DNA from 2 places in the Thauera sp. SWB20 genome. Region 1 is predicted to be linked to the other one. Evidence: riboswitches for the same ligand, from Rfam matches in the RefSeq annotation. Region 1 holds a riboswitch; the other holds the start of a gene.
The links. A riboswitch is a leader RNA that binds a small molecule or an ion and turns the genes downstream of it on or off. The one in region 1 is predicted to bind cobalamin.

Region 1 (19,653 bases):
TGGCGAGCAGCATCAGCACCATGCCGATGGTGCCGTAGCTGCCGATGCGCGAGTCCTTCATGATCGCCAGGATCTGTGCCTTGTCCCAGCCGCCGCCGAGGCCGTCGCAGCTGTCGGCGAAGCCGTCCTCGTGGAAGGCGCCGGTGAGGCGGATGGTGAGCGCCATCGACAGGACGACCGCCACGGCGGGCGGCAGCAGCCAGGCGAGGGCGAGGTAGCCGAGCGCGCCTGCGCCGCCCACCACCCAGCCCACGAGTGCGAAGTAGCGCGCCGCATGGTGCATGCGCTCGGACGACCACGGCACCCAGGCGGGCACCGGGAGGCGGGTGAAGAAGCCGAGCGCGGTGAAGAAGAGTTCGAGCTGGTCGCGCATCAGCCCGGACGACGGGCCTGGTCGCTGACCCCGGCGGACTCGAAGCTCGCCATCTCGTTGATGAAATTCACCGCCGCCTGCACGAGCGGGAAGGCGAGTGCCGCGCCGGTGCCTTCGCCCAGGCGGAGGTCGAGTTCCATCAGCGGTTCGGCCTGCAGGAAGTCGAGCTGCACGCGGTGGCCGGGCTCCTGCGAGCGATGCGCGAAGACGCAGCACGACAGCACCGCGGGTGCCAGGGCGTGGGCGACGAGCACGGCCGAGGTGACGATGAAGCCGTCGACCAGCACCAGCATGCGGCGCTCGGCGGCGCCGAGGATGGCGCCCGCCATCATGGCGATCTCGAGGCCGCCATACTGCACCAGCACCTCCAGCGGGTCGTGTGGTCGACCACCGCGCTGCAGCGCCTGGGCGAGCATGCTGCGCTTGCGGAACAGGCCGGGGTCGTCCAGGCCGGTGCCGCGGCCGGTGACGGTATAGAGCTCGGCGTCGTGCTCGGCGCCCACCAGACAGTGGGTGAGCAGCGAGGCCGACGCGGTGTTGCCGATACCCATCTCGCCCAGGCCGATGCAGTTGCAGCCGTTGTCGGCGAGCGCATGGGCGACGCCGCGCCCGCGCTCGAGCGCTGCGTCGCGCTGCGCGGCGCTCATGGCCGGCTCTTCGATGTAGTTGGCCGTGCCGGGCGCGATCTTGGCGTCGATCAGCCCCGGGCGCTTGCCGAAGTCGTGGTTGACGCCGGCATCGACCACGGTGAGATCCAGCCCGAGCTGGCGGGTGAATACGTTGATCGCCGCGCCGCCGGCGAGGAAGTTCTCCACCATCTGCCAGGTCACGTCCTGCGGGTAGGCGGACACGCCGGCACGCGCCGCGCCGTGGTCGCCGGCGAAGACGACGATGTGCGGCTGGCGCAGTTCGGGTTCCAGGGTCTGCTGCAGCAGCGCGATCTGGTGCGCGAGCCCCTCCAGGCGGCCGAGCGCGCCGCGCGGCTTGGTCTTGCGGTCGATCTTGTGCTGGATCGCGGCGGAGAGCAGCGGGTCGGGCGAGGCGATGGCGTAGGGCTTCATGCGGCAGGTGGCGGGGGTGGTGTGGAGGGAGGGGGGATGGGCGCCGGGTCGGAGGCGTCCGCGTCCGGCAGGTCGCGATAGAGGTCGGCGAGCGCGAGCTCGAAGTCGAAGGCGGGCAGGGCGAGGCGGGCCGTTTCTCCGCTCGCCTCGCTCAGCACCCAGCGCCCGTCCTCGCCGCGGGTGAAGCACTCGACGTGGGCACGGTCCTGCGACAGGAAGAGCACGGTTTTCAGCCCCGCAAAGCGGCGATAGGCGGCGAACTTGTCGCCGCGGTCATAGGCCTCGGTCGAGGGCGACAGCACCTCGGCGATGAGGATAGGGTCTTCCTTGACCTGGCGGCGGGCGCGGTCGGCGTCGGTGCAGGTGACGAAGACGTCGGGGTAGAAGAGGTCGTCCGATTCGGCCAGGCGCAGACGGACGTCGGACATGAAGACGTTGCAGCGCGTGTGCTGCAGCCCGATCCGCAAAGCCATGTACATGTTTCCGGTCACGACGTTATGCACGTCCGACCCCCCCGCCATCATGAAGGCCTCGCCGTTGAAGAACTCCCAGCGCTCGGGCTGCTCCGCCTCCCAGGCCAGGAAGTCTTCCAGCGTCATCTTGTGCTTCTGTGCAGGCAGCCCCACAGCCCTCTCCCGGAAAGTGTGCTTCGCCCCGAAGTTTAGCCTTCCTTCAGCACCAGCGGCAGGCCGGCGGCGACGAAGACAACCCGGCGGCATGCGCTCGCCACCATCTGGTTGAGCCGTCCGGCCTCGTCGCGGAACAGCCGTCCGAGCGGCGTCTCCGGCACCAGACCGAGCCCCACCTCGTTGGCGACGAGGACGATGCGGCCGGGCAGCGTCGGCAGCACGGCGAGCAGCGCGTCGCGCTCGTGGCGGAAGCGCGGCAGGTCTTCGGCCGTGGCGCCTGCGGGAAGGGTGTGGGCGTCGGCGAGCAGGTTGGAGAGCCACAGCGTGAGGCAGTCGACGATCAGGCAGCGCTCGGCCGCGGCCTCGCGTCGCAATGTATCGGCGAGCGCCAGCGGCGCCTCGACCGTGCGCCAGCCCGCCGGCCGGTCGGCCTGGTGACGGCGGATGCGCGCCGCCATCTCCTCGTCGAGGGCCTCGGCGGTGGCGATCACCGTCACCGCCAGGCCGGTTTCGACAGCACGCCGTTCGGCTTCGCGGCTCTTGCCGGAGCGGGCGCCGCCGAGGATGAGTTCGCAGGTCATGGTCTTTGCGGGTCCTGCATGGAGGATTCGTCGTCGTTTTTTTGCAGTGCACGATACCGGGCCGTACGGTATCATCCGCCCCCACTGCCCCGGAAGGGGCAACGCGTTATCGGTGCCCACGGGCGTTTCTCGCCCCGGGTTAAACGGGAAACAGGTGCGCGGCCCCTCGCAAACGAGGCCGCAATGCCTGTGCTGCCCCCGCAACGGTAAGTGCGCGCAAGGTGCGTCATGCAGCCACTGGGCATCCATGCCCGGGAAGGCGACCCACCCGTCCGGCCCCGCCGGCACAGCGCACGAGCCCGGAGACCGGCCGGAACGCGGATTGGCGGATGTGCCGCGGGGTGGCGGCGACGGGCGCGGTGGGTTCTCCTGCTCTCTTCGGTTCTACCTGGCTCGCGGTGCGTCCATGTGAGGTTGCCATGGCGTGCGGGGACGCACGGTGTGGCGAAGGGAGTTCAAACGAATGAAGATCCGTGTTTCCGCGCTCGCCTCGGCATGCGCGCTCGCCTGTTTCCTCGCACCGGCCGCTCATGCGGCCGATGCCCAGCTCGGCCACGTCGTCGTGACCGCCACTCGCCAGCCGATCAGTGCCGATGCGGCCCTGGCCAGCGTGGATGTCATCGAGCGCGACGAAATCGCCCGCGCGGGGCATTCGAGCCTGCTGGGCCTGCTCTCCTCGCGGCCGGGCGTGCAGATGGCACGCAATGGCGGTCCTGGTTCGAGCGGCAGCATCTTCATCCGCGGGGCGAACTCCGGACACACGCTGGTGCTGGTCGATGGGGTGCGCATGGGCTCCGCCACCAGCGGCTCTCCGGTGCTGGAGACGATCCCGCTCGAACTCATCGAGCGTATCGAGATCCTGCGCGGCCCCGGAAGTGCGCTGTACGGCGCGGATGCGCTCGGTGGCGTGATCCAGGTGTTCACCCGCAAGGGGCGCGAGGGCTTCCAGCCCTCCGTGCGCGTCGGGGCCGGCACGGACGGCGCGCGCGAGGCGAGCGCCACGCTCGCGGGTGGAAACGAGCGTCTGCGCTACAGCCTGACCGCCGGTCACGAGCGCAGCGACGGCTTCAACGCAAGGCCGAATTCGGCGACCGCCGCGGATGCCGACGACGACGGCTTCCGCGAGGATTATCTGGGCGCGTCGCTGGTGCTGGACCTGGGCGGCAATGACGAGCTCGGCGCCAACCTGCTGTATTCCGACATGCGCAACTGGTACGACGCGGCACAGCCTTTCGACTCCTACCTCGACAAGCGTGCCGAGACCTTCGGCGCGTATCTGCGCAAGCAGCATTCCGCCGACTGGGCCAGCACCCTGCGCTTCGGTCACGGGGTGGATGCCCTCGACAACCAGTCGAACGCGAGCACGCGTTCCCGCTTCGATACCACGCAGCGCCAGTTGAGCTGGCAGCACGACGTCGCCGTAGGTGGCGGCTCGCTGATGGCGGCGTACGAGTTTCTGCAGCAGCGCGTGAAGACCACCTCCGACTTCGAGAAGACGCGTCGCCACATCAACGCCTTCCTGCTCGGCTGGGGTGGTGAATTCGACCGCCACAACGTCCAGCTCAATGCGCGCCACGACCGCAACTCGCAGTTCGGTGGCAAGACCACCGGCGCCGCGGCCTACGGCTATCGGCTTGCGCCCGAGTGGCGCGCCCATGCCAGCATCGGCACGGCGTTCAAGGCGCCGACCTTCAACGATCTGTACTTCCCGGTGGAGTGCTACGGTGCCTGGGGCTGCTTCGGCGGCAATCCGGACCTGGAGCCCGAGGAGGCGCTCAACCGCGAGCTGGGCGTGGCCTGGGAGCGCAACGGGGTCGGTGTCGACCTGACCTATTTCAACAACCGCATCAAGAACCTCATCGACTGGAGCACCGGCATCGCCTCCAATGTGGGCAGGGCCGACATCCAGGGGATCGAGGCGGCGCTGTCCGCGACCCTGGGCGACTACCGGCTGCGCGCCAGCGTCGACCTGCTCGACGCGGAGGATGACGAGACCGGCGATCAGCTCGGCCGCCGCGCGCGCGTCGGCGGGGCGCTCGCGCTGGAGCGTGCGGTGGGCGCGTGGACCTGGGGTGTGGAGTGGAACGGCAAGGGGCGGCGCTATGATCAGGTGCCGAACGCGGTGTCCAATCGCCTCGGCGGCTACGGTCTGGTCGATGCCTACGCGCACTACGCCGTGGCGCGCGACTGGAGCGTCGAAGTTCGTGCCAACAATCTACTCGACAAGGACCATGAGCTTGCGAAGGGGTTCGCAACACAGGGCAGGAGTGCCTTCGTCGCGCTGCGCTACGCGATGCACTGACCGGCGATGCCCGCCGTCGCCCTGCGTGGGGAGTCGCGCTTGAGTCCGGCCATGCGCCGCAGGCGGGCGCCGCTGGCGATCGCTGCGGTACTGCTGTCCGCGGCGGCCATGGCCTTGCTGTGGGCGCTGGTCGCCGGCGACCTGCCGGTCGCGGCGACCGATGTCTTCGCCGCGCTGGCCGGCGCGGAGGGCATGGGGGCGACCGTCATCCGCGAACTTCGCCTCCCCCGCGCCCTCGCCGCCTTCGCCTGCGGCGGCCTGCTCGCCACCGCGGGTGCGCTGATGCAGGTGCTGCTGCGCAACCCGCTCGCCGACCCCTACATCCTGGGCATCTCGGGCGGGGCGGCGGTGGGGGCGCTGGGGGCGATGATGCTCGGGGCGGCGCTGTTCTGGGTGGATGTGTCGGCCTTCGCCGGGGCGCTGGCGGCGATGCTGCTCGTCTTCGGGCTCGCCCATGGCGACGGCAGCTGGACGCAGACGCGCCTGCTGCTCACCGGCGTCATCGTCGCCGCCGGCTGCGGCGCGGCGGTGTCGCTGATGCTGGCGCTCGCGCCCGACACGCGGGTGATGTCGATGCTGTTCTGGATGATGGGCGACGCCAGCGCGGCGGCGCGGCCGTGGCCGGCGCTGGCGGTGCTGGCGCTGGCGCTGGTCGCGGTGATGCCCTACGCGCGCGACCTCAACGTGCTCGCGCGTGGCGAGCTCAGCGCGCGCGCGCTGGGCGTGCGCGTCGGCCACCTGCGCGTCGCGCTCTATGTGCTCGCCTCGCTGCTCACCGCCACCGCGGTCACGCTCGTGGGCTCGGTGGGCTTCGTCGGCCTGGTGGTGCCGCACCTGGTGCGGCTGGCGCTGGGCAACGACCAGCGCGTGCTGATCCCCGCGGCGGCGCTCGCCGGCGGCACCCTGCTGACCCTGGCCGACACCGCGGCGCGCACCGTGATGGCGCCGCAGCAGCTGCCGGTGGGCGTGCTCACCGCGCTGATCGGCGTGCCGGTCTTCCTCTTCCTGCTCTCGCGCAACCCGCGCGGCACGCCATGAACGCCGCCCGCCGCGCCTTGCCCGTGGATGACGCCCCCTTGCTCGAGGCCGAGCGCCTCGCGCTCGAGGTGGGCGAGCGCTGGCTGTGCTGCGAGTTCAGCCTGAGCCTGGCGGCGGGCGAGTGCCTGGTGCTGCTCGGCCCCAACGGCGCGGGCAAGACCACGCTGTTGCACACCCTGGCCGGACTGCGCGAGCCCACGGTGGGCGAGGTGCGCATCGGCGGCCTGCCCTATGCGGCCTGGCCGGCGCTGGAGGCGGCGCGGTTCCGCGGCCTGCTCGCGCAGCAGCAGCCCGACCCCTTCGCGGCGAGCGTGCTCGAGACCGTGCTGGTCGGCCGCCACCCGCACCTGGGGCGTTGGGGCTGGGAGGGGCCGCAGGACGTGGCGATCGCGCGCGCGGCGCTGGAGTCGGTCGGGCTGGCCGGCTTCGAGCAGCGCGACGTGCAGACGCTTTCGGGCGGCGAGCGCCAGCGCGTGGGCATCGCCACCCTGCTCGCGCAGGCGCCGCGCCTGTTCCTGCTCGACGAGCCGCTCAACCACCTCGACCTGCACCACCAGATCGCCGCGCTCGAGCTCTTCCAGCGCCTGCTGCGCGAGCAGGGTACCGCGCGCGGGAGCGTGCTGGTGCTGCACGACATCAACCTCGCCGCACGCTACGCCGACCACATCATCCTGCTCGACGGCCGTGGCGGCGTGATCGCCGGCGACCGCGACGCCGTGCTGCGCGCCGACCTGCTCGGCCAGGCCTTCGGCCACCCGCTGCGCCGGATCGAGCATGAGGGGAGGGTGGTGTTCCTGCCGGACTGAGCGGGCGTGTCCGGAGCGCGTGCCGGGCTCGATATCGGCATTGGCGATTTCTTGCGTTTATCGAGAAAGGCGATATCCTGGATTTATCGGGATCATCGATACGACACCATGCCCAGGCTTTACTCTCCGGAACAGGCCGCCGAGCTGCTCGTCGGCCGGCGCAAGGCGCTCGGCTTGTCGCAGGCCGAGGTCGCGGCCCGGCTCGGCATCAGTCAGAACCGGCTCTCCGAACTCGAGACGCGCCCCGAGCGCCTCACCTTCGACCGCCTGCTTGCGCTCGCTGGCGTGCTCGGGCTCGAGCTGACCCTCGGCGACCGCAAGCCCGCCGAGGTGGAGCGTGAATGGTAGCCGCGGGCCGCCGCACGCAGGCACTTCAACGCGATGGCGCACAAGTGCGGCCTCGGGACCGACATGGAGGATGTCGTCGAGGCGGTGCTGGCGCAGCTCGACGGGCTTGCGGCCGGGCTGACGGCAGCCTTCCCCGAGGATGTCTTCACCACGATCGCCGCTGGCATGCGTGCCAGCGCGCGCCGACTTCACAACGAAAACAGGACGACAGGCCCGACATGACCCAGACCCCCGACCGCGACACCCGCCACAACGCCCGCATGGCACGCAAGAAGGACGTCGTCGATGAAAAGATCGCCGCCGCGCAGGCCGAGCGCGGCGTGCTGCTGGTCAACACCGGCAATGGCAAGGGCAAGTCGAGCGCGGGCTTCGGCCTAGTGGCGCGCGCGCTCGGGCACGGCATGCAGGTCGGCGTGGTGCAGTTCATCAAGGGGCGCTCGGACACCGGCGAGGAGGCCTTCTTCCGTACCCAGCCCGGCGTGCGCTGGCACGTGATGGGCGAGGGCTTCACCTGGGAGACCCAGGATCGTGCCCGCGACGTCGCGTCGGCCGAAGCCGCCTGGGCGCTGGCACGCGAAATGCTTCAGAATCCCGAAGTCGGCCTCGTGGTGCTGGACGAGCTCAATATCGCGCTCAAGTACCAGTATCTCGACGTGGAGCGGGTGCTCGCCGACCTGCGCGCCCGGCCGCCGATGCAGCATGTGGTGGTCACCGGCCGCGGGGCGCCGCCCGCGCTGGTCGAGGCTGCCGACACCGTCACCGACATGACGCCGGTCAAGCACGCCTTCGCCGCGGGGGTGAAGGCGATGCCCGGCATGGAGTGGTAAGAATGGCAGTTCCCGATCTCGCGGTTCATCGTCCCGGCCCGCTGCCGGGCTGGGTCTATCTGGTGGGCGCCGGCCCGGGCGACCCGGAGCTGTTCACGCTGCGCGGCGCGCGCCTGGTGGCGGGCGCGGACGTCATCGTCTACGACAACCTCGTCGCGCCGCCCATCCTGGATCTGGCGCCGGTCGAGGCCGAGCGCATCTACGTCGGCAAGAAGGCGGCCGACCACTCGCTGCCGCAGGACGAGATCAACCAGCTGCTGCTCGAGCTGGCGCGGCGGAACAAGCGCGTGGTGCGGCTCAAGGGCGGCGACCCCTTCATCTTCGGCCGTGGCGGCGAGGAGATGGAGCTGCTGGTCGAGGCCGGCATCCACGTCGAGGTGGTGCCGGGCGTGACCGCGGCGGCGGGTGTCTCCGCCTACGCGGGGATCCCGCTCACTCATCGCGAGCACGCGCAGTCGGTGGTGTTCGCCACCGGCTTCCTCAAGGAAGGCAAGGTCGACCTCGACTGGCCGATGCTGGCACGTCCGCATCAGACGGTGGTGATCTACATGGGCATCTCGCGCCTGGCCGACATCTGCGCCCAGCTCGTCGCCCACGGCCTGCCGCCGACCACGCCTGCGGGGGTGATCGAGCGCGGCACCACCCATGCGCAGCGCGTGGTGGTGGCCGACCTCGCCACCCTGGCGCAGCGCGTGCTGGACGAAGGCGTGCGTCCCCCCTCGCTGACCGTTGTCGGCAGCGTCGTCGGCCTGTACCCCAGGCTGGCCTGGTTCGAGCCGCAGGAGCAGCCCAAGGCCTCGCCGCTGCCGCACGCCGGCTGTGCGGTGGTGCACGGAAAGGGTGGCGAGTGAGCGTGGCGGACGCGATGCCGGAAACGGTCGACCCGGGTGCGGCCTCGTGCCCGGCACTCTTCGTCGCCGCACCCGCCTCCGGCCAGGGCAAGACCACCGTCACCGCGGCGCTCGCGCGCCTGCACACGCGGCTGGGACGGCGGGTGCGGGTGTTCAAGTGCGGGCCGGACTTCCTCGACCCGCAGATCCACGCGGTGGCGAGCGGCGCGCCGGTGCATAACGTCGACCTGGGGATGTGCGGCGAGGCGGACATCGCCAGGCGGCTGCACGCCGCGGCGCGCGAGGCCGACCTGATCCTGGTCGAAGGTGTGATGGGCCTCTACGACGGCGCGCCCTCGGGCGCCGACATCGCACGCCGCTTCGGCATCCCGGTGATGGCGGTGATCGACGCACGCGCGATGGCGCAGACCTTCGGCGCGGTGGCTTACGGGTTGGCGCATTACCAGCCCGGGTTGCCCTTTGCCGGGGTGCTCGCCAACCACGTTGGCAGCGCGCGCCACGCCGACATGCTGCGCGAGTCGCTGCCGGTGGGCATGCGCTGGTTCGGTGCGGTGATGCGCGATGTGGATGCGGCGCTGCCCGAGCGTCATCTCGGTCTGCTGCAGGCGGCGGAGATCGACGACCTCGGTGCGCGTCTCGACCGCCTCGCCGATCATCTCGAGCGCACCGGCGCCGCGGAGCTGCCGCCGACGGTGGCGTTTCCCGTCGTGGCAGTGGCGGAGATTCCGCCACTGCTCGCCGGCAAGCGGATCGCGATCGCGCACGACGCCGCTTACGGCTTCCTCTACCCGGCCAATGTCGACACCCTGCGCGCGCTGGGTGCGGAGCTCGCCTTCTTCTCGCCGCTCGCCGGCGAGGGCTTGCCGGCACAGTGCGACGCCGTCTGGCTGCCGGGCGGCTACCCCGAGCTGCACGGCGCCGCGCTGGCCGCCAACGCCGGGTTGTGGGTCGGGCTGCGAGCGCATGTGGCCGCCGGCAAGCCGGTGCTCGCCGAGTGCGGAGGCCTGATGAGCCTGCTCGATGCCATCGTCGACAAGGTTGGGGTGGAGCACGGGTTCGCCGGCCTGCTGCCCGGCCGGGCGGTGATGCAGAAAAGGCTCGCCGCGCTCGGCATGCAGGAAGTCGATCTGCCCGGCGGTCGGCTCACCGGCCACACCTTTCATTATTCGCGCACGGAGACCCCGCTGGAGCCCTGGCTGCGCGCGTGCCGCCCCGACGGCGGCGAGGGCGAGGCGATCTACCGTCGCGGCCCGATCACCGCCTCGTACGTGCATTTCTGGTTCCCGTCGAATCCGGTGGCGGTGGCGGGGCTGTTCGGCGGAGGATGACCCGTCTGCCATCGGGTCCGTGGCGAAATTGCGCCTCGACCCGATGTGTCGCCGATCGCGACTGGCGTCGCTCCCACGGGAGACATCGCGGCGCATCGAGGGGCCGTAGGAGCGACGCGAGTCGCGATCGGCGCGTCGGTTCGCGCCGCGCTCATCTCGCCACCGCAATCGCGACTGGCGTCGCTCCCACGGGAGACATCGCGGCGCATCGGGGGCCGTAGGAGCGACGCGAGTCGCGATCGGCGCGTCGGTCCGCGCCGCGCTCGCCTCGCCACCGCAATCGCGACTGGCGTCGCGCCCACGGGAGGCATCGCGGCGCATCAGGGGCCGTAGGAGCGACGCGAGTCGCGATCGGCGCGTCGGTCCGCGCCGCGTTCGCCTCGCCACCGCAATCGTGACTGGCGTCGCTCCCACGGGAGGCATCGGTCTCATTAGGCCTTCAGCCCGGCCCGGCTGGATCGCGCCGCTCACCCCCGAGTGCCCGCCCTGCAGCATCTCCGATCGCCTGCGCAAGCCTCGCCATCACCGGAGACTGTACCTGCCAGTGGTGCCAGTACAGGACCACCTCTTCGCGCTCGGGTGCCAGGTCGACCAGCTCGCCGCGCGCAAGGTGCGCACGTGCCTGGATCTCGGGGACGAATCCATAGCCCAGGCCGGCGAGCGCGAAGGCCATGAAGCCCTCGGACGAGGGCACGACGTGGTGTGGATAGCGCCGCGAATCCAGCCCGAAGTGGCGCAGCAGGAAGGCCTCGTGCATGTCGTCGTGGTGGCCGAAGACGATCGCCGGCGCGCGCGCCAGCGCCGCCGGGGTGAGACCCTGCGGGAACCAGCGCGCGCGGAAGTCGGGCGAGCCGGCGCACAGATAGGGCATGGCCCCGAGGCGTACGGCGGCGCAGCCGCGCATCGGATCGGCGCGGGTGGACACGCAACCCAGCACCTCGCCGTCGGCGAGCAGCGCGTGGGTGTGGTCCTGGTCGTCGACCACGCAGTCGAGCACGATGCCCTCGTCGCGGACCACCTCGGCGACCGCGCCGATGAACCAGGTGGCGAGCGAATCGGCGTTGACGCCCACTGCGAGACGCAGCGGCCCGTCCACCTGGCGTGGCGACAGCGCGCGTCGCGCCTCCGCCTCCATCAGGCGCAGCTGTGCAAGGTAGGGCAGCAGCCTGCGCCCGGCCGGCGTGGGCCGCACCGGCTTGCTGCGCACCAGCAGAACCTGGCCGAGTTCGGCCTCGAGCAGCTTGACCCGCTGCGACACCGCGGACTGGGTCAGCGCCAGCCGGCGCGCCGCGCGCTCGAATCCGCCCTCCTGCAGCACCGCCTCGAAGGCCAGCAAGCGATGATCGATCATTAGCGTTATTGCTCGAAAACGAAATAAATCGATCCTACTTAATAAAAGCCTGCCTGGCGCCTATATTCGCGCCTCCCGGCGCTTCTGCAGGTCCGCCTCATGCCGGTTCTTGCCGGAGCGCCCGCAGTCGCGAACAGGGCTGCGGCCACGGCAACACGAGACGACAACGGAACGCATCATGAGCAACGTCTACCTCAACGGTTTTCTCCTCACCCTCGGCCTGATCATGGCGATCGGGGCGCAGAACGCGCACGTGCTGCGCCAGGGCCTGCGCGGCGAGCACGTGCTGCTGACGATCGGCGTGTCGGCGGCGTGCGACATTCTGTTGATCGGCCTGGGTATCGCCGGCGTGGGCAGCCTGTTCGTCGCCAACCCCGACCTGATGACGGTGGCGCGCTACGGTGGGGCGGCCTTCCTCGCCTGGTACGGCGCGCGCGCGCTACGCTCCGCGCTGCGCGGTGGGCGCGCGCTGGACCTGGCCGAGCACAAGCGCATGTCGCGCGGCCAGGCCCTGCTCGCGGCCGCCGGCTTCAGCCTGCTCAACCCGCATGCCTATCTCGACACCGTGGTGCTGCTCGGTTCGATCGGCAGCCAGCAGGCCGAGGACCTGCGCCCGCTCTTCGCCGTCGGCGCGATCAGCGCCTCGATCGTGTGGTTCCTGCTGCTCGGCTACGGCGCCCGCCTGCTCGCGCCGCTGTTCGCCAAGCCGGTGGCGTGGCGTGTGCTCGATGCGCTGGTGGCGCTGATGCTGTGGGCGATCGCGGGCTCGCTGCTGCTGGGGTGAGCGGGCGTGAGCGCCCATTCGCGCCTTGCGGTGCTCCTACGGAAGCGACTGCGCTTCGGGACCCCCTGTAGGAGCGGCGCAAGCCGCGAAGACGGCGCTCGGGTAGCCGGAGCGCGCCGCCATCTTCCTCGCCGCCTTCGCGCCTTGCGGTGCTCCTACGGAAGCGACCGCGTTTCGGGACCCTGTAGGAGCGCCCCAAGGCGCGAACACAGCGCCCGGTCGACCGCAGCGCGCATTCCACGCGTCGGTTTCGTCCTGAAACGGATCGTTCGGGGGGCGGAGCGTGTGAACCCGGCCCGCTATAATCGATGCCCTCGCGCATCTCGCGCGCACCGATCAGGATCTCCGCCGTGTCCGAACGCCTCGCCGTCGCCCTCCAGTACGCCCTGCCCAAGCGCCTGCTCACCCAGCTTGCCGGAAAGCTCGCCGGCCTGGAGGGGGGCAAGGCGACGACCGCGGTGATCCGCTGGTTCGCGAAGCGCTACGGGGTGAATATGGCCGAGGCCGCGAACGCCGATCCGGCGAGCTACGCGAGCTTCAACCAGTTCTTCACCCGCCCGCTGCGCGAAGGCGTGCGGCCGATCGCCGATGCGGACTTCGTCTGCCCGGTCGACGGGGCGATCAGTCAGTTCGGGCCGATCGAGTTCGACCAGGTCTTCCAGGCCAAGGGCCACTTCTATTCCACCACGGCGCTCGTGGGCGGCGACCGGGCGCTCGCCGCGCGCTTCGAGAACGGCGACTTCGCCACGATCTACCTGTCGCCGCGCGACTACCACCGCATCCACATGCCCTGCGCCGGGCGGCTGACGCAGATGATCCACGTGCCAGGCGAACTGTTCTCGGTGAATCCCGCCACCGCGCGCGGCGTGCCCGGTCTGTTCGCGCGCAACGAGCGCGTGGTGTGCGTGTTCGAGGGCGAATTCGGCCCCTTCGTGATGGTGCTGGTGGGCGCGACCATCGTGGGCAGCATGGCCACCGTGTGGCACGGCGTGGTCAATCCGCCGCGCCGGCCGGACATCGTCAAGCGCGGCTATGCAGAGGGCGAGGTGGTGCTGGAGAAGGGCGCCGAGATGGGCCGCTTCCTGCTCGGCTCGACGGTGGTGATGCTGTTCCCGCAGGACGTGCTGCGCTTCGGCTCCGACTGGGCGCCGGGCGGCCCGGTGCGGATGGGCGAGCCGATGGCGCGTGCGAAGTCGGGCGCGCCCTCCGATGGTGCGCCAGCACTCGCCGATGCACCGTGATGGTGTCCAGGAATGGCTCCGGCGGGCATTCCCTGGCGTCATCCTGCGGTCACGATGCTGAAAGAATCCCATGCTAGAACAGCGGCTTGGCGTTCCGTCCGGAACGCCCGGCGCCGACCTCCGAAGCTGGCACGATTGAAGCTAGGGATGGGGTGCCGTCCAACAACGAGCATCAGGAGACAGATCATGCCCAGCCGTCCGATCCATCAGATCCTTTCCGATCGTCCCTTCGTCGGCGTGTCGGCCGACACCCCGGTGCGCGAGGTGGTCCGCCAGATGAACGCCCTGCAGCGCAGCGCCGCCCTGGTCACCGAGCACGGCGTGCTCACCGGCATCTTCACCGAGCGCGATGCCGCCTTCGGCGTGCTGGCCGCCGGCCTGGACGCCGACACCACGCCGGTGGGTGCGGTGATGACGCACAACCCGGTGACGCTGACCGAGGACCGCCCCTTTGGTCACGCCCTGCACCTGATGTACGAGAACGGCGTGCGCCACGTGCCGATCGTCGACGCCAACCGCCGCCCGCTCGGTGTCGTCACCGCGCGCGATGCGCTTCAGCTCGATGCGCTCACCTTCGGCGCCGAGCTGGTGCGGCGCGAGGAGATCACGGTCATCCTGTAGGCGCCGTGTTCGCGGCTTGCGCCGCTCCTACAGGGGGCCGGAAACGCGGCGGCTCTTGTAGGAGCGCCGCAAGGCGCGAATGCAGCGGTCGAGATCCACCCACGCGCATCGCCTTGCCGGACCGCCTATCGCGCCTGCCCGCAGCCTCCCCCTCAAAGCAGGTTCATCTTCCGCGCCGCATCGCGCAGTTCGCCACGGAAGTCCGGGTGCGCGATGCCGATCAGCGCCTCGGCGCGCTGTTTCGCGGTCTTGCCGCGCAGCTGCGCCACGCCGTACTCGGTGACCACGTAGTTGATGTCGTTCTTGCTGGTGGTGACGTGGGTGCCCGGCGACAGCACCGGCGCGATGCGCGACACCGTGCCCTTCTTTGCCGTTGACGGCAGCACGATGAAGGCCTTGCCGTCCTTCGAGCGGTTGGCCGCGCGCACGAAATCCGCCTGGCCGCCGGTGCCCGAGTAGGGCAGGTGGCCCAGGCTCTCCGAGCCGCACTGGCCGATCAGGTCGATCTGCATGGTGGCGTTGATCGCGCACAGCTTGTCGTTGCGTGCGGCCAGGTAGGGGTCGTTGGTGAACTCCACCGGGTGCATCTCGATGCCCCGATTGCGGTGCATGGTGCGATACAGGCGCCGCGAGCCGAGCGCGAAGGTGGCGATCGTGCGGCCCGGCATGAAGGTCTTCTTGCGGTTGGTGACCGCGCCGGACTCGATCAGCGACAGGATTCCGTCGCCGAGCATCTCGGTGTGGATGCCGAGCTCGCGCTTGTGCTGCAACTGCACCACCACCGCGTCGGGGATGCCGCCGTAGCCGATCTGCAGTGTGGAGCCGTCGTCGATGAGCTCGGCGACGTACTTGCCGATCGCCTGCTGCACCGGGCCGATCTCGGGCAGGCCGACCTCGAAGAGTTCGTCGTCGCTCTCCACCAGGCCGGCGACCCGGGAGATGTGCACCAGGCAGTCGCCGTTGGCGAAGGGCACGTTCGGATTCACCTCGAGCAGCACGACGCGCGCGCGCCGGATCGCCGCCATGGTGTAGTCGGGCGCGAGCGAGAGGCTGAAGTAGCCGTGCTCGTCCATCGGCGAGGCCAGCGACACCACCACGTCCGCCGGTGACAGGCCGCGCTCGATCAGCATCGGCAGCTCGGAGAAGTAGGCCGGCACGTAGTCCACCCAGCCGGCCTGGCCGCCCGCGCGGTTCGCACCGCCGAAGAAGTAGGCGTCGTGGCGCACGTTCGCGCGCGTTTCCGGGTCGAGATAGGCGAACTTGCGCAGCGGCAGGATCTGGCTCACCGCGACGTCGCGCAGCGCGTGACGGCGCGCGGACAGGGCGTGCAGCAGCGCCGGCGGCTCGCCCACGCCGGTGGGCACGACCACGGTGTCGCCGTCGCGGACCTGGCCGGCGGCGTCGGAGGCGGTCATGCGCTTGCTGTCGTAGAGGGCCTGCAGCTTGGACATCGCGGTTCTCCCGGGCGTGTGGTCTGGCGTCGAAGGAAGCCGATTATACGGGTATTCCATACGGAGTCGTATGGTAAAGGGTGCGCGCTCAAGCAGGTGGGTGGGCGAGGGCGGCGCGGATGTAGTCCTCGGGCAGGCGGTATTCGGCGGCCAGCTCCCGGGCGTTGCGCCCGCTGGCGCGGATCGTCGCCAGCCAGCCGTCGAGCCCGCTCGACAGTGAGCGCCCGGCCTGTTCGCCCGCGCGGGTCGCGCGCTCGCTGCCGTCGACCGCGTACTTGTTGGCGTAGCCGCGCGGGGTCACCATCAACCCGTCGCGCACGAAGGTGTTGGAGTTGCCGATCAGCACCGTGGTCAGCATGCCGATGTCGGCCTCGGCCATGCGCTCGAGGGTGCTGAACTCGATGCGCTGCCTGGGCCGGTAGGCGGACTTGACGATCGCCACCGGCGTGGCCGGGTCGCGATGGCGCAGGAAGATGCGCTGCGCCTCGACGATCTGCCCGGTGCGGCGGCCGCTCTTGGGGTTGTAGAGCGCGACCACGAAGTCGGCATAGGCGGCGGCGTCGAGCCGGCGTGCGATGGCCGGCCAGGGCGTGAGCAGGTCGGACAGCGAGATCGCGCAGAAATCGTGCGTCAGCGGCGCGCCGACGAGCGCGGCGCAGGTGTTGAGGGCCGAGGCGCCGGGCACGATCTCGACCTCGATGTCGCCGGGCTTTCCGCTCGGCGGTGTCCACCCGGCCTGGAAGAGCACCTCGAAGGTCGGGCCCGCCATGCCGTACACCCCGGCGTCGCCCGAGGAGACGAGCGCCACCTTGCGGCCCTGGCGGGCGCGCTCGAGCGCCTCGATGGCGCGGTCGAGCTCCTCGGTCATCGACTTGCGGATGACCTCCTTGCCCTCGAGCAGGTCGGCCACGAGGCGGATGTAGGTGACGTAGCCGATGATCGTGTCGGCCTCGGCGATCGCGGCGCGCGCGCGCTCCGTGAGGTGGGCGTGCGCGCCCGGGCCGAGGCCGACGAGCATGATCTTGCCGGCGGGGGCGGACGTTCCGGGAGGGACGATGGTTTCGGGGGCGTTCATGCGGGAGGGACTCCGGTGCGAAACGCGGCCCGCGAGGGCGCGCGTCGAGCCCCGGCGGTGGTGCCGGGTGCTCGGGGTGGTCGTCAGTTCGGGGCGGGCGAGGAGGCGGGAAGGCGGGCGATGGAGACGGTGGCGTTGCGGCCGTCCGGGCCGCGCAGCTTGTGCTTTTCGACGCGCAGCGCGCCCGGGTCGGTGGCGAGTGCGGTGCCGGCGGCGAGCAAGGCTGCGGCCTCGGAGACCGAGGGCGTGCCGGTGTATCGGCGCACCGTCTCCGACGGGTTGGGCACGTCGACCGCGGCGAGCACGGCCGGTGGGTAGAACCGCAGCGTCCAGCCGGCGGCCGTGGCCGCCTCCAGCAGGCCGGCTTCGTCGGCCTTCAGCGTGATGCTGGCCACGGCGGCGACGTCGATGCGCGACGCACCGATGCGGGCGAGCGCCGCGTCGATCGCACGCGTGATGGTCGCCGCCGGCGTGCCGCGGTCGCAGCCGAGGCCGAGCGCGAGCTTCTTCGCCGCAGCGATGGGGCGGTAGATCACCCGCTTGCCGGCGAGGCGTGCAGCGTAGCCGGTGGGCAGAGGGCGGTCGCTGATCCACAGCACGGCGCCGAAGTGTTCGGGCTCGACGTCTTCCAGGCGCGCGAAGCGCCGGATGTTCGCCGGCAGCGGGCCGCTGCGGCCGTTGGCGTGGCGCGACCACCAGTCGGTGCTGCCGGTCTCCTGCACCAGCGCCACCGGCTCGTCGTTCACCACCGCGGCGCTGGCGCGCACGATCTCGTCGTGGCTGGCTTCGAAGGTCCAGCCGAGCTCGCGGCCGAGCAGGTCCACCGCCAGCGTCGCGCGCGCGTCCGATGCGGTGGTCAGCACCGGCGTGGCGCCCACCGCCTGCTGCAGCGCGGCGGCGATGGCGTTGGCGCCGCCGAGGTGGCCGGACAGCACCGGGATCGCCCAGCGCCCGGCCTCGTCGAGCACCACCACGCCGGGGTCGGTCTCCTTGTTGCCGAGATGCGGCGCGATCAGGCGCACCACCGCGCCGAGCGACACGATGGCGACGATGCCGTCGAAGCCGGCGAACAGCGCCGGCACCTGGTCGCCCACCTTGCCCTCGTAGCAGGCGAAGGCGCCGGGTGCGGCTGCGGCGGCCTCGGCGGCGAACTTCCGCGGTGCGAACAGCGTGGCGCCGGGCAAGGCGGCGATGACGCGACCGGCGAGCGCGATGCCGTGGCGGGTGATCGACACCACGGCGATGCGGGTGCAGGGGAAGGGCAGAGGCTGGAGGGGCTGCGAAGGCATCGGGCGGAACCTCAGGAAAGGGCCGTGGCCGCGGGGGACTCGCCAGGGTGCGCGGCGGCGCCTCCGGTGTCCGGGGAGGGGGCCTGCGCGGTGGCTTGCGGTTCCACTTGCGCGGCGCGCTTGCGGCAGCCGCGGCGCAGCTCGCCGCGCGCGCGCTTGGGGTTCTGCACCAGCAGCAGGGAGAGGTAATTGACCTGCGCGCCGCGCAGGCTGGCAAGGTCGTGCACCACGCGCTGCGCGGGCGCCCCCACCTTCTCGACGAAGCAGCTCGTGGCGAGCAGGCCGCGGCGCTCGAGCAGGTCGAGCACCTCGTCGAGCAGCGGCTTCACCTTCATCAGCACCAGGGTGTCGAACTCGTCGAGCAGGTGGTCGATGACGGTGGTGCCGTAGGCGGCGGGGATCACCGCCATCGTCTCGTCCTCTTCGGCCAGCGCCAGGTCGGCCACCGCCGCGGCGGCGGCGAAGGAACTGACCCCGGGGATGGTGTCGACCTCGACCTCGGGCGCGAGCTCGCGCACCGTGCGCGCGAGGTGGCGGAAGGTGGAATAGGTGGAGGCGTCGCCCTCGACCAGGAAGGCGAGGTCGCGGCCTTCCGCGAGCAGCGCCACCACCTGCGTCGCGGCGCGCGCCCAGGCCTTGGCGAGTGCGACCGCGTCGCGCGTCATCGGAAAGACGAGCTCCACCGCGTCCGCGGGGATGGACAGACCGCCGCGGCGGACGATGTCGAGCGCGTAGGAGGATTCCTCCGCCTTCTTCACCGGATACGCCCAGCGTGCGTCCGACTGCAGCGCGGCCCAGCCGCGGCGGGTGACGAGCTCGGGGTCGCCGGGGCCGAGCGAGATGCCGATCAGGCGGCCGAAGCGAGCCGTGTTCGCGGGATGCGGATTCATGGAGCCTCCTTGCGGGTGGTGACGATCCACACCGGGTTCTGCGCGGCGAGCCGATGCATGTCGAGGATGGGTTGGCTGCGCGCGGCCGAGAGCATCGTCACCTCCCAGGCGGTGTCGGCCGCGGCCAGCACGGAGGTGGCGGTGGCGAGGTTCTCGAGGGTGACGAAGTTCATCACCAGCCGGCCGCCGGGAACGAGCCGCCGCAGGACGAGGGTGATCAGCTCGCCGAGTTCGCCGCCCGAGCCGCCGATGAACACCGCATCGGGGTCGGGCCAGGCATCCAGGCCGGCGGGGGCCTTGCCCTCGAACAGGCTGTAGTTGCTGGCGCGCAGCCGACGGGCATTGGTGCGTGCATTGGCGGCGTCGGCGGGGTTCTTCTCGATCGCCCATACGTGGCCGTGGCGGGCGATGCGGCTGGCCTCCAGTCCGACCGAGCCGGAACCGGCGCCGATGTCCCACACCCGGCTGTCGGCGCGCAGCGCGAGCTTGGCCAGCGCGACCGCGCGTGCCTCGAGCTTGGTGATCAGGCCCTTCTCGGGTGTGCGCTGCACATAGTCGAGGTCGTCGACGCCGAACAGCGCGGTACCGACGCACGTGCGCTCGATCACCACGACGTTGGGTTCCGGGAAGCGCCGGCTGGCGGCCTCCTGCAGGCTCAGCCCGGCGAACACCGCTTCGTCGTCCAGGCACAGGCGGGCGACCACCGACAGGCGCAGGTCCTCGTCGCAGCCCGGCGCGCCATGACCAGCCGCGAGCAAGGCGCGGGCGATGCGGTCGGGGCTGTTGGCGGGGCTGGTGAAGCAGGCG
Region 2 (10,293 bases), on a different contig from region 1:
CTGAGCGCGACGAGCGTGTTCTTGAACGGCAGCACGGTGTAGATGTGGCCGACGGTGACGGGGCCCGCGGCGAGATCGACGCGCACGCCGCCGCCGTTCTGCAGCGAAACATCCGCCCCGCCGAAGCGTTGGCCCTGGCGCAGGAAGGCCTCGGCGACGAGCTGCTGGACGTCGCCGCCATGCGCGATCACGTGCGCATCCTGGTTGCAGCCGTCGAGCTTCGAGCGCGAGGGGTCGCGCCGGGTGCCGGGGACGCGGCGCAGGCAGAGGTTCTGCTGCGCGACGGCGACCGGCTCGGCGCCGAAGGCCTTCACCTGGCTGGCGTAGTCGGCGAGCACCGCGCTGGCGGCCGCATCGGGTTCGGTGACGCGCAGCGCCGGCTGGCTGGCGAGATCGGCGCGGGCGGCGGCGAGGGCGTCGCCGGCGAGCGTGCCCAGCGTGCTGCCGATGAGGATGTGCGGCTGGCCGGCGCAGGACTTGACCTCACCCTGGCCGTCGAAGAGCACGTCGAGTTCGCCGACCACGGCGCTGTATTGCCAGGCCTGGACGACGCAGACCGCGTCGCCGTCCTTGTTGCGCGCGGCGGTGGGGTAGGCGCCGGCGGGCGAGAGGCCGAAGGTCTTCAGGCTGTCGTCGCCGAGCAGGCTGTGCGAGTCGCCGCCGACGATGACGTCGACGCCCGAGAGCTGCGCGGCGATCGCCTGGTCCTGGGCGTAGCCGAGGTGCGAGAGCAGGACGATCTTGTCGATTCCCTGGGCGCGCAGGTGGTCGATCTCGCGCTGGGCGGAGTCCGCCTCGTCGAGCAGCCGGGTGCCGGGGTCGGGGCGCGAGGCGTTCTGCGTCTTGGCGGCGGTGGTGAGGCCGACGATGCCGATGCGCTCGCCGCCGCGCTCGACCACCACCGAGGGGCGCACGCTGTCGCTGCCGAGCGGCGAGCCGGCGCGCGGGGCGAGGTTGGCCGAGAGCACCGGGGTGCGGCAGTCGGGGGCGGACCAGAGGTGGTCGATGAAGGTCTGGAGGCCGGCGTCGCCGGAGTCGAGCTCGTGGTTGCCGACGGCCATGGCGTCGAAGCAGACGCGGTTCATCAGCGCGGCGTCGGCTTCGCCTTCGCTGAGGGTGTAGTAGAGCGTGCCGGTGATGGCATCGCCGGCGTGCAGCTTGAGGACGTGCTCGTGGCGCGCGGCGAGTTCGGCGATCGCCGTGGCGACGCGCGGGAAGCCGCCGAGCTTGACGGTCACGCTCGTGCGCGTGTCGTCGCTGCCGGTGCGCAGGCGCAGACTGGCGTCGGATTCGTCGAGGTTGGAGTGGTGGTCGTTGATGTGGAGGATGGCCAGGCGGTAGTCGGGCCTGGGCGCATCGGGCTGCGCCGCTGCGGGCACCGGCTCGGCGTCGGCCTTGGCCTCGCCGGAGGAGGTGTCGGTGCAGCCGGCGAGCATGATCGCGCCGGTGAGCAGCAGCAGCTTGGGGATGCCGGGGTGACGCATGGCGGAGCCTCTTGTCCGTTTCGGGGATGGACGGAGGATCGCGAAAGGAGGTTAAGTGCTGATGAAAGCCGCCGGGTGGTTCGGGCAATCGCGACTTGTGTCGCTCCTACGAAAACCATCGCGCTGGTCGTGCGCCATCGCCAGATCGCCCACGGCATTTCCCGTAGGAGCGACGCAAGTCGCGATATCGACCATGCCGCCCTTGCCGCCGCGCATTGCCTGCGGAATCGCCCGGTCGCGACTCGCGTCGCTCCCATGAAAGCGGCGTTGCAATGCGGGTGGTGCGGGAAATCCTGTGATTCGGTAACGGCATCGATTGGGCAATCCGCTCCCGGCTTGACGGCAATCCGGATGCCGCGGTGTTCTGTTCGGCTCGAAAGAGAAAGCCCCGACCGGATGATTGACCTTGTGGTGTGTCGTCATCGGGGCGGGGCTTTTGACCGGGGAAATGACGCCCCGGCCGATGTGCGGAAACGGATTAAATCAGGAATTCATCCTTGTTGCGGCCGGCTTCGAGGTAGGCACGCATCCACTTGGGCGTGGCGCCGCGGCCGACCCAGGTTTCGCCGGTGGCGGGGTCGCGGTATTTGGCCTTGAGCGCGGTCTTGGCCTTTTGCGGGGCGGCGGTGGATTCGCGGCCCGCCTGCAGGCCGAGATCGGCGGCGCTGAGGCCATAGGCGGCGATCTTCTGCTTGACGTCGGCGATGATTTCGGCGAGTTCGCGCTTGCGCAGTTCTTCGGCCTGGGATTGGAGCTCGGCGATTTTTTGCTGCAGTTCGGCGTAGGTGGTCATGATCGTTATGTTTTGTGGTGATGAAAACGTGCCGATTGTACGCCGATGAAAAACGTTTTTGAAAGCCTTGGAGAAACTTTTTCGGATTAATGTGCCCGGCGTTAATTGGCAAGGTCTGCGAATGCCCTTGCCGAATGAAGCAATTAAGCGGCACGGATAGGGCATGCGGAGTGGTGCGATGGTTTTTGCAGGAGCGACGCAAGTCGCGATCAAGCATGCAGGAATGCCGCACCACGGTATCCATTCGACGTCGGGGGCATCCATTCCACCTAGAGAGATCGGATACGCCGGGGGCATCCATTCCGCCCAGCGCGATCGGATACGCCGCAATCGCGACTTGCGTCGCTCCTACGGGGGGCTTCGGAAGCGTGGGCGTTTCGTAGGAGCGACGCAAGTCGCGATCAGCGGCGCCCCGAATCCCCGCCGCGTCCTTTCTTTCGCCCGTGCGTGCGCGCCGATTCGCGCGCTCAAAGCTTGCCGATCCACTGCTCGGTGGTGTGCGCGATGATGTCGTAGGCGAGCTGGTGGTTTTCCTCGGCCAGCCGATAGGGGTCGGGCACCTCGGCCTTGTCCCAATGCCCGAGCAGGAAGATCTTGCCGCGCGCGCTGGGGTCGAGGCGGGTGGCGTATTCGAGGTGGTGCTTTTCCATCACCAGAATGAGGTCGGCCCAGCGCGTGATCTCGGGGGTGAGCTGGCGCGCGACGTGGGGCGAGAGGTCGATGCCGTGGCGCAGGGCGACACGCTGGGTGGTCTCGTCCGCGGGATGGCCGACGAGGGCGCCGATGCCGGCCGAGGCCACCGTGGCCGCGCGGCCGCGCGCGGCGAGGCGGTCGCGCAGCAGGAACTCGGCGAGCGGGCTGCGGCAGATGTTTCCGGTGCAGAGGGTGAGGATCTTGTCGAACATGGCGGTGTGCGAGGGCGTCGGGTGTGCGGCGGGCGCGGCGCGGTGGAGCGCGATCGCGGGCGACCGGCCTGGCCCGGGAGTGTAAACGCAAAAACCGGCACCCCCTCGCGAGGATGCCGGTTTGCGGGACTGCAGCAGCCGAGGATCAGGCCTGCTTGCGGCGACGCATCGCGCCCAGACCGGCCAGGCCGAGGCCCAGCAGGGCCAGCGAGGCGGGCTCGGGGACGGCGGTGACGGCGACGTTGCTGACGCGGAAGGTGCCGTCGGTGCGGTTGTAGGTCGGGCTCTGCGCATAGGCGAGCCTGTTGGCGGTCGTATCGGTAAGGCCGTTCGACTGCAGGAACACGCCATAGTCGGCCGAAGCGAGCAGCGCGCCGGCACCGGGCCAGTTGGTCGCCGTTTCGACGACGTCCATTATGAAGCTGTTGTTGGTGACGGTGCCGGTGATCGCCAGGGTGCCCGCGCCGGTGGGATCGACGAAGCTGGTGCCGAGCAGGCCGTTGAGCAGGCCGAGGACGCCGGAGGTGGTCGCGCCGTCGTACGAGCCGCCGAAGTTGAAGCCGACCGAGAACGCGGGGCCGGCGCCGAAGGCGAAGTTGTAGATGCCCGGGGTGAGGCCCGTCGGGGTGAGGTTGCCGGTGAAGATACCGACGTTCGAACTGATGCTGCGCGTGACGGTGCCGCCGGGGCCCGCGAAGAAGGTGGCGGTGGCGGTGCCGGTCGGGCCGGCGCTGCCGGGGCCGACGCCGACGGTGTAGGTGCCCGCCGGGCCGGCGGCCAGCGAAAGGGCGCCGCTGAGGTTGGTCAGGGCGATCTGGTAGGTGCCCGGGGTGCCGTCGGCAAAACCGGTGATGGCGAAGTCGCCGCCCAGGTTGGCAGTGCTGACATAAGCGGCCGAAGCACCGGTGGACACGGCTGCGAGCGACGCGGTCGCTGCGATGAGAGCAAGTTTTTTCATTGGCGCAATCCTTTAAAACTGGGACGTACCAACCCGGGGGCCGGCGTCTTCGTTGTTGAAAACAGGGCGATTGGTCACCGCTGGAACGTACAAAGCAATATCAGTGCCTGTTTTGCAAGTGCTTGATTTAAAGGGTTCTGTTGCTCTGGAGAGGACGTCGCGAGGGGGGCGGTGTAAAAAAATTCGACACTTCGGGGCAGGTGCTGCGCCGCCGCATCCACGGCGACGCGCAGCGACCGAGGCGCATCGCCTGCCGCGGCGCTGCAATCGCGACTTGCGTCGCTCCTACAGGAGATGCCGGGGTTGCGGTGCTTGCGGGCGTTCGGGGTGCGCTGTGGGAGCGACGCGAGTCGCGATCACGGCCGTCCCGCAGCCATCGAGGCGCATTGCCTGCCGCGGCGCTGGATCGCGACTTGCGTCGCTCCTACGTGAAACGCCGGGGTGGCGGTGCTTGCGGGCGTTCGGGGTGCGCTGTGGGAGCGACGCGAGTCGCGATCACGGCCGTCCCGCAGCCACCGAGGTGCATCGCCTGCCGCGGCGCTGGATCGCGACTTGCGTCGCTCCTACGTGAAACGCCGGGGTTGCGGTGCTTGCGGGCGTTCGGGGTGCGCTGTGGGAGCGACGCGAGTCGCGATCACGGCCGTCCCGCGGCCACCGAGGTGCATCGCCTGCCGCGGCGCTGCAATCGCGACTTGCGTCGCTCCTGCATGAAATGCCGGGGGCGATCAGCTGGCGATGCGGGCGAAGGCTTCGACGACCTCGGGCGGGGCCTGGACAAGTTCGACGAGCACGCCCTCGCCGCCGATGGGGAATTCGTCGTTGCCCTTGGGGTGCAGGAAGGTGATGTCATAGCCCGCCGCGCCGCGACGGATGCCGCCGGGCGCGAAACGCACGCCGTTGGCGCCGAGCCATTCGACCGCCTTGGGCAGGTCGTCCACCCACAGGCCGACGTGGTTGAGCGGGGTGGTGTGCACCGCGGGCTTCTTCTCGGGGTCGAGCGGCTGCATCAGGTCGACCTCGACCTTGAACGGCCCGGAACCCATCGCGCAGATGTCCTCGTCGACGTTCTCGCGCTCGGACACGAAGTTGCCGGTGACCTCCAGGCCGAGCATGTCGACCCACAGGGTCTTGAGCTTCTCCTTGCTCGGACCGCCGATGGCGATCTGCTGGATGCCGAGGATCTTGAACGGACGCTGGGACATGGTGCCTCCTGGGTGGGCGGTTGTGTCAAGAATTCATAATTATAGAGGAATCGAGCCGGCGCTGCGTCGGGAGGGCCAATGGCCGAGCGCCGGTTTCGTGGGAATCGCGACTTGCGTCGCTCCCACGTCCCACTCCGGGCGCCGGGCGCAAGGATGCGCGCGCCGGTTTTCGTAGGAGCGACGCAAGTCGCGATCGGGCGCGGCGGCTGCGAGGAGCGTTTCTAGGTCGACGCGGGTGGGAATCGCGACTTGCGTCGCTCCCACGTCCCACCTCGGGCGCCGGGCGCAAGGATGCGCGCGCCGGTTTCGTAGGAGCGACGCAAGTCGCGATCGGGCGACCTCCCACCCCGCGCGGCGGTGTCCGCCTTGTTTTGCCCGCGGCCGCCTTTGCCGCTAAGCTTGCGCCCTCTCTGCTTCGAGGTGCCCGCGCGTGCGCGGGAGAATCGGGAAGGCGGTGCAATTCCGCCGCGCGCCCAGCGCCGTGTAGGGGATTGTCCGGGCGAGGTTCGCCCAGCCACTGGTCCACGAGGACCGGGAAGGCGCCCGGACGAGATGATCCGCAGCCGGAAGACCGGCCTCGAAGTGCATCCCGCAGTCGCCTGGTCGGTGGCTGCCCACTGCTCGACGACAAGGGGAATACTTCATGAGCAGCCCGACGCAGGCGCAGTGCGCGCCGGCGAGCACCGACGCGTCCGCACCGATTCACGACCCGGCCGCCGCGCGCTTCCAGGCCAATCCGTTGTTCGACGCCGCCGAGCGCGCCGCCGTCTATCGCGCCATCCACACCCGGCGCGACGTGCGTGGCGAGTTCCTGCCCGACCCGATCCCTGACGAGGTGCTCGCGCGCGTGCTCACCGCCGCGCACCACGCGCCTTCCGTGGGCTTCATGCAGCCGTGGGATTTCGTCGTGGTGCGCTCGCGCGAGGTGCGCGCGAAGATCCACGCCGACTTTCTCGCCGCGCACGCCGAGGCCGAGCAGATGTTCGACGAGGGCAAGCGCGAGACCTATCGCAATCTGAAGCTCGAGGGCATCCTCGAGTCGCCGGTCAATATCTGCATCACCTGCGACCGCAGCCGCCACGGCCCGGTGGTGATCGGGCGCACGCACATCGGCGCGATGGACGTGTACAGCGCGGTGTGTGCGGTGCAGAACCTGTGGCTGGCGGCGCGCGCCGAGAACCTGGGCGTGGGCTGGGTGAGCATCCTGCACCAGCAGGCGCTGCGCGAGGCGCTCGGCATCCCGCGCGAGATCGTGCCGATCGCCTATCTGTGCGTCGGCTATGTGCGCGACTTCCACGCGCAGCCGGAGCTCGAGGCCGCAGGCTGGTTGAAGCGCGTCCCGTTGCCCGAGTTGCTGCATTTCGACGGCTGGCAGCGCGGGCCCGATGCGGTGGGCGAGGGCTTGATCGAGGCCATCGGCCAGCTCCGCCCGAGCCCTCGAAGCGCCGCGTAGCCCCTTGTGGGCGCGACGCGAGTCGCGATCGCACGATTCCGCCTGCGGCAGCGGGTGGCGGGGCGGCGGCAGGGCCGTGATCGCGACTTGCGTCGCTCCTACGGCAGAGCCAGGCGGCGGCGCTGGAAGGGAGCGCTGGTTCTGGTGGGAGCGACGCGAGTCGCGATCGCACGATTCCGCCTGCGGCAGCGGGTGGCGGGGGCGGCAGGGCCGTGATCGCGACTTGCGTCGCTCCTACGGCAGCGCCCAGGCGGCGGCGCTGGAAGGGAGCGGTGGTTCTGGTAGGAGCGACGCGAGTCGCGATCGCGCGATTCCGTCTGCGACAGCGGGTGGCGGGCGGCAGGGCCGTGATCGCGACTTGCGTCGCTCCTACGGCAGCGCCAGGCGTCGGCGCTGGAAGGGCGCGCTGGTTTTGGTGGGAGCGACGCAAGTCGCGATCGCACGATTCCGCGTGCGGCAGCGGGCGGCGGGCGGCAGGGCCGTGATCGCGACTTGCGTCGCTCCTACGGCAGAGCCCAGGCGTCGGGCTTGCACGGGTCTTGCTTGGGGGGATGTGCGGCCGCCGGTCGCAGACCCCCTTCTTGCCGGAGCCCTGCATGGAATCGATCCTCGCTTTTTTGGTCGCTGCGCGTCGTTGTGAGCTGCGCGAGCTCGAGCAACTGGCGCGCAGCTGCGAGCTGGTGCGGGCGGTGAGCGAGCTGGTGCATCGCCTGCAGGCCGAGCGCGGGTGCTCGAATCTTCACCTCGCCGCGGGTGGCAGGCACTTCGATGGCGATCGCGCGGCGTGCGTGGCGGCCAGCATCGAGGCCGATGCCGCGCTGCGGACCTGGCTGGAGCAGGCCGACGTCCTCGACGCGAGGGGCGGGGCGGCGCCGACGGGCGGCTCCCGCCTGCTCACCCGGATCGCGCTCGCGCTGCACGCCCTCGACGGGCTGCCCGCGCTGCGCGAGACGATCGCCGCCGGCCGCTGCACGCCGCACGAGGCCACGCAGCGATTCACGCAGGCGATCGCCGCGCTGCTGGCGCTGGTCTTCGAGGCGGCCGACATCGCGACCGATCCAGCCATCTCGCGCCTGCTGGTGGCGCTGTTCAACCTGATGCAGGGCAAGGAGTTCGCCGGCCAGGAGCGTGCGGCCGGTGCGGCCGCCTTCGCCGCTGGGAGGGCGAACGCTGCGGCCAACGCGCGCCATCCCGCCGAGCCCGACCTGCTGCATCTGATCGAGACGCAGGAGGCGTGCTTCGCGCGCTTCGCGGCCTTCTGCCCGCCCGAGGTGCGCAGCGCCTGGGATGCGGCGTGCCAGGCGATGCCGCTCGCCGAATTTGAACGCCTGCGCCGCAAGTTGCTCGCCGCGGGGAAGGGCGGGGTGCTGCCGTCGGCGCTCGCGGAGCCCTGGTTCGCATGCTGTTCGGCCCGGCTCGACCACCTGCGCGTGATCGAGGACCTGCTTGCCGGGGGATTGCGTGCGGCCTGTGCGGCGCGGATCGCCGCGCTGCAGCGCGATCCCGACGATCCCGAGGTGCTGATGTGCGCGCTGGCAGGGGGGGCGGACGCCGCCCCGGTGTTTCTCGCCGGCGGGGCGGACGAGCTGGCCGGAGTGCCTGGCGAGGGGGACGAGCCTGGGACGGGGCAGACGGCGATCGCCGAACTCGCGCGCGCCACGAGCACGTCCTCAAGCTGCACGCCGGCGATGCCATCACCGGCACGCTCTACTACACCCTCAGCGAAGGCGAAGCCGACGCCGCGCTGATGAACCGCGTCTGCTTCGACGCCATGGCCGTCGGCAACACGAGCTCGACTCCGGCGACGCCGGCCTCCAGACCTTCATCGACCACCTCTGGTCCGCCCCCGACTGCCGCACCCCGGTGCTCTCGGCCAACCTCGCCCGCGCGCCGGCTCGCCGCTCGGCAGCGACAGCGTGCGCCCCTCGGTGGTGGTCGAGCGCGGCGGCGAGCGCATCGGCATCGTCGGCCTCACCACCGCCGCCAAGACGCAGAACGCCTCGCGCCCCGACCCCGGCACCCGGCTGCTCGACGAGGCGGACTCCGCCCAGCGCGAGATCGACCACCTGCGCGCCCAGGGAATCGACAAGATCGTCCTGCTCTCGCACCTCGGCTACGCCCAGGACCAGGCGATCGCCGCGCAGCTCTCGGGCGTCGACGTCATCGTCGGCGGCGACTCGCACAGCCTGCTCGGCGACGACAGCCTGAAGACCTTCGGCCTCTCGCCCGCCGGCGCCTACCCCACCGCCGCGCGCAACAAGGACGGCGACGCGGTCTGCGTCGTCCAGGCCTGGCAATACAGCGCCGTGGTCGGCGAACTCGACGTGCTCTTCGACGGCCAGGGTGAGGTCAAGTCCTGCGCCGGCCAGCCGCACATCCTCATCGGCAGCACGCTGGGCACGCTCGCCGGCGACGCCCTCGCCGCCGCCCGCGCCGATCTCGCCAGCCAGCCGGCGCTGCGCGTCACCGAACCCGATGCGGCCGCCAGCGCGGTGCTCGCCGACTACGCCAGCCAGGTGAAGGCCTTCGGCGCCGAGCCGGTCGCCGTCGCGCAGCAGAACCTCTGCCTGCGCCGCGTCCCCGGCACCCGGCGCGACCCCTCGCGCTCGAAGCTCGACGGCTGCAACCAGGATGCGCACGTGATCGCGCATGGCGGCGACGTCCAGCAGCTCGTCGCCGAGGCCTTCCTGCGCCAGGGCCAACGCTTCGGCGGGGCGGATGTTTCGCTGCAGAACGGCGGCGGCGTGCGCGTCGATCTCGCCGCGGGCCCCGTCACCGTCGGCCACATCTACACCGTGCTGCCGTTCAAGAACACGCTCGTCGCGCTCAGCCTCACCGGCGCCGAGCTGCGCGCCACGCTCGAGGACGCCATGCAGAGCGTGGTCGCCGGCAACACCGGCTCCTACCCCTACGCCGGCGCGCTGCGCTGGCAGGTCGACCTGCGCCAGCCCCTCGGCCAGCGCATCGGCGCGCTCGAGCACCGCAACGCCCAGGGCCAGTGGGTCGCGCTCGACGAGGCCGCAACCTACCGCATGATCACCAACGACTTCATCGCCGCCGGCCAGGACGGCTACACCACCCTCGGCACCCTCGGCGCCGATCGTCGCGAAGAGACCTTCCTCGCCTACGCCGACGCCTTCCTGCAATACGCCCGCCAAACCCCCACCCTCACCCGCCCCGCCACCGCGGATTTCAGCACCCAGATGTTCATCGACACCGAGTAAGCCCACCGCCCCTGCATGGGAACCGGCGCCGGGAATTGCGTGGGCGGTCCGGCCAATGTAGGAGCGCCGCAAGGCGCGAATGCGGCCGTGCCGCACGCGACCAGCGGCGGCACGTACGTGACCGCCCTATTCGCGGCTTGCGCCGCTCCTGCATGGGAACCGGCGCGGGAAATGGCGTGGGCGGTCCGGCCAATGTAGGAGCGCCGCAAGGCGCGAATGCGGCCGTGCCGCACGCGACCAACGGCGGCACATGCGTGACCGCCCTGTTCGCGCT

Region 2: another riboswitch for cobalamin. It lies ahead of bluB (5,6-dimethylbenzimidazole synthase); the one in region 1 lies ahead of PO78_RS15285 (TonB-dependent receptor domain-containing protein).

What each region holds. Positions count from the first base shown of each region.
Region 1 covers NZ_JTDM01000020.1:296,193-315,845, forward strand. The annotation lists gene PO78_RS15265 (adenosylcobinamide-GDP ribazoletransferase) at 1-373, opposite strand, end outside; gene cobT (nicotinate-nucleotide--dimethylbenzimidazole phosphoribosyltransferase) at 373-1,434, opposite strand; gene PO78_RS15275 (Uma2 family endonuclease) at 1,431-2,060, opposite strand; gene cobU (bifunctional adenosylcobinamide kinase/adenosylcobinamide-phosphate guanylyltransferase) at 2,096-2,644, opposite strand; cobalamin riboswitch at 2,738-2,972, shown strand; gene PO78_RS15285 (TonB-dependent receptor domain-containing protein) at 3,108-4,946, shown strand; gene PO78_RS15290 (FecCD family ABC transporter permease) at 4,998-5,984, shown strand; gene PO78_RS15295 (ABC transporter ATP-binding protein) at 5,981-6,790, shown strand; gene PO78_RS15300 (helix-turn-helix domain-containing protein) at 6,899-7,138, shown strand; gene PO78_RS15305 (hypothetical protein) at 7,202-7,360, shown strand; gene cobO (cob(I)yrinic acid a,c-diamide adenosyltransferase) at 7,357-7,965, shown strand; gene cobA (uroporphyrinogen-III C-methyltransferase) at 7,968-8,816, shown strand; gene PO78_RS15320 (cobyrinate a,c-diamide synthase) at 8,831-10,144, shown strand; gene PO78_RS15325 (LysR family transcriptional regulator ArgP) at 10,584-11,495, opposite strand; gene PO78_RS15330 (LysE/ArgO family amino acid transporter) at 11,674-12,279, shown strand; gene asd (archaetidylserine decarboxylase) at 12,630-13,520, shown strand; gene PO78_RS15340 (CBS domain-containing protein) at 13,707-14,141, shown strand; gene PO78_RS15345 (acetyl-CoA hydrolase/transferase family protein) at 14,294-15,592, opposite strand; gene cobJ (precorrin-3B C(17)-methyltransferase) at 15,681-16,667, opposite strand; gene PO78_RS23605 (cobalt-precorrin 5A hydrolase) at 16,751-17,956, opposite strand; gene cobI (precorrin-2 C(20)-methyltransferase) at 17,968-18,846, opposite strand; gene PO78_RS15365 (bifunctional cobalt-precorrin-7 (C(5))-methyltransferase/cobalt-precorrin-6B (C(15))-methyltransferase) at 18,843-19,653, opposite strand, start outside.
Region 2 covers NZ_JTDM01000019.1:449,093-459,385, forward strand. The annotation lists gene PO78_RS13930 (bifunctional metallophosphatase/5'-nucleotidase) at 1-1,484, opposite strand, end outside; gene PO78_RS23550 (H-NS histone family protein) at 1,963-2,541, opposite strand; gene PO78_RS13940 (low molecular weight protein-tyrosine-phosphatase) at 2,745-3,182, opposite strand; gene PO78_RS13945 (VPLPA-CTERM sorting domain-containing protein) at 3,328-4,140, opposite strand; gene PO78_RS13950 (VOC family protein) at 4,866-5,342, opposite strand; cobalamin riboswitch at 5,744-5,936, shown strand; gene bluB (5,6-dimethylbenzimidazole synthase) at 5,986-6,795, shown strand; gene PO78_RS23210 (nitrate- and nitrite sensing domain-containing protein) at 7,392-8,543, shown strand; gene PO78_RS23215 (bifunctional metallophosphatase/5'-nucleotidase) at 8,712-10,019, shown strand.